2 regions of the Streptomyces sp. NPDC028907 genome follow, and region 2 is predicted to be linked to the other one. Evidence: riboswitches for the same ligand, from Rfam matches in the RefSeq annotation. Region 2 holds a riboswitch; the other holds the start of a gene.

Region 1 (3,400 bases), on a different contig from region 2:
TGGGCGCCCCGGCCCGCAGGGCCGCCCGCGCACGGGCCACCACCTGGGGCGAGTACACGAGGTCGCGCACGAGGTCGACCATCCCGCAGGCGTGGATCATCCGGACCGCGACCTGACTGACGTCGGCGGGCAGGCCCGCGAGGTCCGCCTCCGCGCGGATGGTGGCAAAGGACTGGCGGTAGATCGCCGCGCCGTCCTTCTCGTACTCGAACACCGTGCTCCTACAGGTCATGCGTGCGGGCCGCCGCCAGGTCGGCGGCGAGCTTCGATGGATGGTCGGTCGTCGTCGTGGCGCGAACCCGGCCGCCCGCCACGACGGAGATCAGGTAGCCGCCGTCCGGGGCCGCGACGACGTCCACATGATCGCCGCGCGGACGGCCGCAACGGCGCTCGCAGCCGGACCAGTACGCCGGCAGCCCGCCGCCCGCGCCGAGCGACGCGGCCGCGTCCGTCCGGATGTCCGCCCGCGACTTGGCACAACCGGGCCGTCCGATGCAGGCACCGACGCCGAGCCAGGGAGAGGCCGGATCCGTGATCAGACCGACGGAGTCTAGGCCGACAAGCCGGTCGGAGCGCACTGTGGGAAGGATCACTCCACGCCAAGGTGTCAGCCGCAGTTCCCCGGACGCGGTCGCCGTCAGCTCGGTCCACTGCGCTGCGGTGAGGCGGCCCAGCGGGGCGAGGACGGACAGGCTCGTCGTGCCGTCGGGGCCGGTGACGACGCCGGGGGCGGGGGACGGTTCGCTCGCCTGCGGCCAGGCCGGCGAGGCGTGTCCGGCCCTCAGCCGCCGAACGATCTCCTGCGCCAACTCATCGGCGGGCACCGGCAGTTCGGCCACCCGCCAGACCTGGCCGGCACTCGCCTCCAGGAAGACCTCGGCGGCCAGCAACGCGGCCCGAGGCGCGTCCTCGGCGGTGAGGACCACGACGCAATCGGCGGCCCCGATCCGCAGCCACACGGCACCGTCCGGCGCGGCCCGCAGTGTCACGTCCGCGTCGAGCCCGGCCACGTCCCCGCGCCCGTCGTCGAGCGCGAACAGGAACCGCCCGGACAGCCGGGCCGCCGCCTCGCTCGCGCACAGCAGCTCGTCCAACGCCCGCAGCCACGGCCGTACGTCGGCGTGGCCGCGCCCGTCCAGCCCGGACAGCGGCGAGGCCACCACATTGCGTACGCGTTCGTGCCGCCACGACGGCAGCAGCCCGGCCGTCTCCAGCCGGCCCGCCAACTCCCCGCCGCAGCCGGTCGGCAGACCGCGCAGCTGGACGTTGCCCCGCGACGTCAGATGCAGCTCCCCGTCGCCGAGGTCGAGCGCCGCCCGGCCGAGTTCCCGCGCCTGACCGACCTGGAGCACGCCTCCGGGAATCCGGATCCGGGCGAGTGCGCCGTCGTCCGCCGTGTGGAGCCTCAGTGCGCCCGGGCATGCGTCGTCGCGGTCCCGTGTGACCCCTGTGGCCTGGGACGACGGTCGGATGGAGGGCGTGGACATGGCGGCGAGCATACCGACCGCCCCGGCGACCGTATGCCGCCGCCTCCGCATGCCGACGGCTGGTCCCGTGCCCCTTACTATGCTTCTCGGTGGATCATCCGGTCCGCCACCGCCACGACGGCGACAGGGGAGGAAGCCGGTGCGAATCCGGCGCGGTCCCGCCACTGTGAGCCCACCCCGCCAGGGTCGGGTGAGTCAGGAACTCCCGCCGTCAGACACCACCCGGGGCGCGGACACCCCGAGGAAGGCCGACGCCGCATGATCCTGCTCCTGTCGACGTCCGACACCGACCTGCTCAGCGCCCGCGCTGCGAACGGCCCGGTCCCGTACCGCTTCGCCAACCCCGCCCGGCTCCCGCTCGACGACCTGCCCGCGCTCCTCGACGGCGTCGACCTCGTCGTCGTACGCCTCCTCGGTGGTCTGCGCGCCTGGCAGGAAGGCCTCGACCTGCTGCTCGCAGACGGCCGCCCGGTCGTCGTCCTCACCGGCGAACAGGCCCCGGACGCCCAGCTGATGGCCGCCTCCACGGTCCCGGTCGGCATCGCCGCCGAGGCCCACGCCTACCTCGCCCACGGTGGCCCGGCCAACCTGGAGCAGCTCGCCCGCTTCCTGTCGGACACGGTCCTGCTGACCGGGCACGGCTTCGAGGCACCCGCGGCCGCGCCGAGCTGGGGCCCGCTGGCGCGCGAGCCCCGGCAGACGGACGGCCCGACGATCGCCGTGCTCTACTACCGCGCCCACCACATGAGCGGCAACACGGCGTTCGTGGGCGCCCTGTGCGACGCGATCGAGGACGCGGGCGGCCGGCCGCTGCCGCTGTACGTCGCTTCCCTGCGGGCCCCCGAGCCCGAACTCATCGACGAACTGCGCGCCGCCGACGCCATCGTCACCACTGTCCTCGCCGCGGGCGGCACCAAGCCCGCCGAGGCGTCCGCCGGCGGCGACGACGAGTCCTGGGACGCGGGCGCCCTGACCTCCCTCGACGTGCCGATCCTCCAGGCCCTGTGCCTGACCGGATCCCGGTCCGCCTGGGAGGAGAACGACGAGGGCGTCTCCCCGCTCGACGCCGCCAGCCAGATCGCCGTACCCGAGTTCGACGGCCGGCTCATCACCGTGCCGTTCTCCTTCAAGGAGATCGACGCCGACGGCCTGCCCGCCTACGTCGCCGACCCCGAGCGCGCGGCGCGCGTCGCCGGAATCGCCGTACGCCACGCCCGGCTTCGGCACATCCCGGCCGCCGACAAGCGCCTGGCCCTGGTCCTGTCCGCCTACCCGACCAAGCACTCCCGGATCGGCAACGCGGTCGGCCTCGACACCCCCGCCAGCGCCGTCGCGCTGCTCAGGCGCCTGCAGGCCGAGGGCTACGACTTCGGCGACAGCGACATCCCCGGCCTGGTCTCCGGCGACGGCGACGAGCTGATCCGCGCGCTCATCGAGGCCGGCGGCCACGACCAGAACTGGCTCACCGAGGAGCAGTTGGCCCGCAACCCGGTGCGGATCCCGGCGGCCGATTACCGGCGCTGGTTCGCCACGCTGCCCGAGGAACTGCGGACGGCAGTCGAGGAGCACTGGGGCCCGGCGCCCGGCGAGATGTTCGTCGACCGCAGCCGCAACGCGGAGGGCGACATCGTCCTCGCGGCCCTGCGCTTCGGCAACCTGCTGATCCTCATCCAGCCCCCGCGCGGCTTCGGCGAGAACCCCATCGCCATCTACCACGACCCGGACCTCCCGCCGTCCCACCACTACCTCGCCGCCTACCGCTGGATCGCGGCCCGCGCCGAGGACGGCGGGTTCGGCGCCGACGCGATGATCCACCTCGGCAAGCACGGCAACCTGGAGTGGCTGCCCGGCAAGAACGCCGGCCTCTCCGCCGCCTGCGGCCCCGACGCGGCCCTCGGCGACCTGCCGCTGAT
Region 2 (3,400 bases):
GGCGAGAACACGAACTGGTTCATCAAGGACCTGCCGCTGCTCATCGCCTTCGGTGTGCTGGCCGCGTACACGTACTCCTCGGGTCTGCGCGCGCCCGCGCTGATCGCGTTCGTGAAGGACACGCTGATCTACATCGTCATCGCGGTGGCGATCATCTACATCCCGATCAAGCTGGGCGGTTTCGACGAGATCTTCGCCGCGGCGGACAAGAAGTACACGGAGGCCGGTGCCGGCGGCCTCATCCCGCCCGCGGCGGCCCAGTGGGGGTACGCCACGCTGGCGTTCGGCTCGGCGCTGGCGCTGTTCATGTACCCGCACTCGATCACGGCGACGCTCTCGTCGCGCAGCCGTGAGGTGATTCGCCGCAACACGACGATCCTGCCGCTGTACTCCCTGATGCTCGGCCTGCTGGCGCTGCTCGGCTTCATGGCCATCGCGGCCGGAGTTCTCGTCACCAACCCCCAGTTGGCGATCCCGCAGCTCTTCGAGAACATGTTCCCCGACTGGTTCGCGGGCGTGGCGTTCGCGGCGATCGGCATCGGGGCCCTGGTCCCGGCCGCCATCATGTCCATCGCGGCCGCGAACCTCTTCACCCGCAACATCTACAAGGACTTCATCAAGCCGGACGCGACGCCCGCCCAGGAGACCAAGGTCTCCAAGCTGGTCTCGCTGCTGGTGAAGGTGGGTGCGCTGATCTTCGTCCTCACCATGGACAAGACGGTCGCGATCAACTTCCAGCTCCTGGGCGGCATCTGGATCCTGCAGACCTTCCCGGCCCTGGTCGGCGGCCTGTTCACCCGCTGGTTCCACCGCTGGGCGCTGCTGGCCGGCTGGGCGGTCGGCATGGTCTACGGCACGGTCGCCGCGTACAACGTCTCCACGCCGACGCAGAAGCACTTCGGCGGCTCCTCGGCGGAGATCCCCGGCATCGGCGAGATCGGCTACATCGGCCTGACGGCGTTCGTGCTCAACGTCGTCGTCACGGTGGTCCTGACCTTCGTCCTGAAGGCCGCGAAGGCCCCCGAGGGCATCGACGAGACCAGCCCGGAGGACTACACGGCGGACGCCGGCGACCCGGGCGTCCAGGCGGAACTGCCGCCGGCGACGGCGGGCAAGTCCCACTGAGTCCCTGGACCTGACCTGAACTGACATCGGCGGGCTGTCGGAGAAATCCGGCGGCCCGTCGGCGTGTGTGTCGGGCACACTCACCCGCATGGACTTCCAGATTCGGCGCGCGAGCCCCGACGAGTACGACGCCCTCGGCGAGATCACCGCCCAGGCCTACCTCCAGGACGGTCTCCTCGACTTCGGCGAGAGCGACGAGTACGTCGGCGAGCTCAGGGACGTGGCCAAGCGGGCCGCAGCCGCTGACGTGCTGGTGGCCGTCGACAACGGCCGGCTGCTCGGCGGCGTGACCTTCGTGCCGAGCGGCGGTCCGATGGCCGACATAGCCCGCGCCGGGGAGGCCGAGATCCGGATGCTCGCCGTCGACCGGGCGGCGCGCGGCCGGGGTGCCGGCGAGGCTCTCGTACGTGCCTGCGTCGACCGCGCACGGGCCACGGAGACCTGTGCGCGTATCGTCCTGTCGACCCAGCGCACCATGCACAGCGCCCACCGCATCTACGAACGCCTGGACTTCGTCCGCACACCCGAGCGGGACTGGAACCCGGTCCCGCACCTGGACGACATCACTCTCCTCACCTACCAGTTGACGCTCTGAAACCAGCGCGACACAACATCTGGGGGTGACACGACAGCACGGCACAAGATGTATGCTCATGCTCGCTGTCGCCGCAGGGGAATCCGGTGCGAATCCGGAACTGTCCCGCAACGGTGTACTTGTGCATATCTGTTCCCAGAACCGTGCACAGGAGTCAGTCCGAGGACCTGCCGACAGCGCGCCCGGCCACCCGGCCGGTGCGCACTGACGTCCGGGCCTCGTGGAATGGGCCGGTGGACGCGACGCCGCGTGCGCTCGTGTGCTGCCCCCTGCCCTCCGCAAGGCCCCCGTGCCGAGCGAGGGAGAGCCCCCACGTGACCATCGCGCCAGCAGATCCGGCCTCAGCCGTCCCGACCGTCGCCATCGACGAGGACGCCCCCGGAACGGCCTTGCTGCGGACCCTCACCGAGCTGACCGCCGACCTCCCCGACGCCGACCCCGGGCGGGTCGCCGCCGCCGCGCTGCGCGGCCGGTCCGCCGCCGCGGACGAGGCGGAGTTGCGGGAGCTGGCGACGGAGGCCGCCGCCGGTCTGATCTCCGAGGACCCCGCCTACTCCCGGCTGGCCGCCCGGCTGCTCACCATCGGCATCCGCGCGGAGGCCGCCTCGCAGGGCGTCACGTCGTTCACCGAGTCGGTCGCGGTCGGCCACCGCGAGGGCCTCATCGCCGACCGGACCGCCGAGTTCGCGCGGATCCACGCGGCCCGCCTCGACGCCCTGGTCGACACGGCCGCCGACGACCGCTTCGGCTACTTCGGCCTGCGCACCCTGCACAGCCGCTACCTGCTCCGGCACCCGATCACCCGCAAGGTCATCGAGACGCCCCAGCACTTCATGCTCCGCGTCGCCGCCGGTCTCGCCGAGGACGACACCCCCCGGGCCCTGGACGAAGTCGCCGCGCTCTACGGGCTCATGAGCCGCCTCGACTACCTCCCCTCCTCCCCCACCCTCTTCAACTCCGGCACCCGGCACCCCCAGATGTCGTCCTGCTACCTCCTGGACTCCCCGCTCGATGAGCTGGACTCCATCTACGACCGCTATCACCAGGTCGCCCGCCTCTCGAAGCACGCCGGCGGCATCGGCATCGCGTACTCCCGCGTCCGCGGCCGCGGTTCGCTGATCCGCGGCACCAACGGGCACTCCAACGGCATCGTCCCGTTCCTGAAGACCCTGGACGCCTCGGTCGCCGCGGTGAACCAGGGCGGCCGGCGCAAGGGCGCGGCCGCGGTGTACCTGGAGACCTGGCACTCCGACATCGAGGAGTTCCTGGAGCTGCGCGACAACACCGGTGAGGACGCCCGCCGTACGCACAACCTGAACCTCGCGCACTGGGTGCCGGACGAGTTCATGCGCCGGGTCAACGCCGACGGCCTGTGGTCGCTGTTCTCCCCCGCCGACGTGCCCGAGCTGGTCGACCTGTGGGGCGAGGAGTTCGACGCCGCCTACCGCAAGGCCGAGGAGGCGGGCCTGGCGAAGAAGACCATCCCGGCCCGCGACCTGTACGGCCGGATGATGCGCACCCTCGCGCAGACCGGCAACGGCTGGATGACCTTCAAGGACGCCGCCAACCGCACCGCCAACCAGACCGCCCTGCCCGGCCATGTCGTCCACTCCTCCAACCTCTGCACGGAGATCCTGGAGGTCACGGACGACGGGGAGACGGCGGTCTGCAACCTGGGGT

The links. Region 2 has a riboswitch for cobalamin ahead of ACZ4UU_RS25570 (ribonucleoside-diphosphate reductase subunit alpha). Riboswitches for the same ligand answer to the same signal wherever they lie in the genome.
Region 1: linked by a shared signal. The riboswitch ahead of cobN (cobaltochelatase subunit CobN) and the one ahead of ACZ4UU_RS25570 (ribonucleoside-diphosphate reductase subunit alpha) in region 2 are both predicted to bind cobalamin.

What each region holds. Positions count from the first base shown of each region.
Region 1 covers NZ_JBVHVE010000010.1:101,265-104,664, forward strand. The annotation lists gene ACZ4UU_RS28800 (precorrin-8X methylmutase) at 1-232, opposite strand, end outside; gene ACZ4UU_RS28805 (cobalamin biosynthesis protein CobG) at 222-1,487, opposite strand; cobalamin riboswitch at 1,561-1,711, shown strand; gene cobN (cobaltochelatase subunit CobN) at 1,746-3,400, shown strand, end outside.
Region 2 covers NZ_JBVHVE010000008.1:244,909-248,308, reverse strand. The annotation lists gene mctP (monocarboxylate uptake permease MctP) at 1-1,125, shown strand, start outside; gene ACZ4UU_RS25575 (GNAT family N-acetyltransferase) at 1,214-1,720, shown strand; cobalamin riboswitch at 1,763-1,932, shown strand; gene ACZ4UU_RS25570 (ribonucleoside-diphosphate reductase subunit alpha) at 2,035-3,400, shown strand, end outside.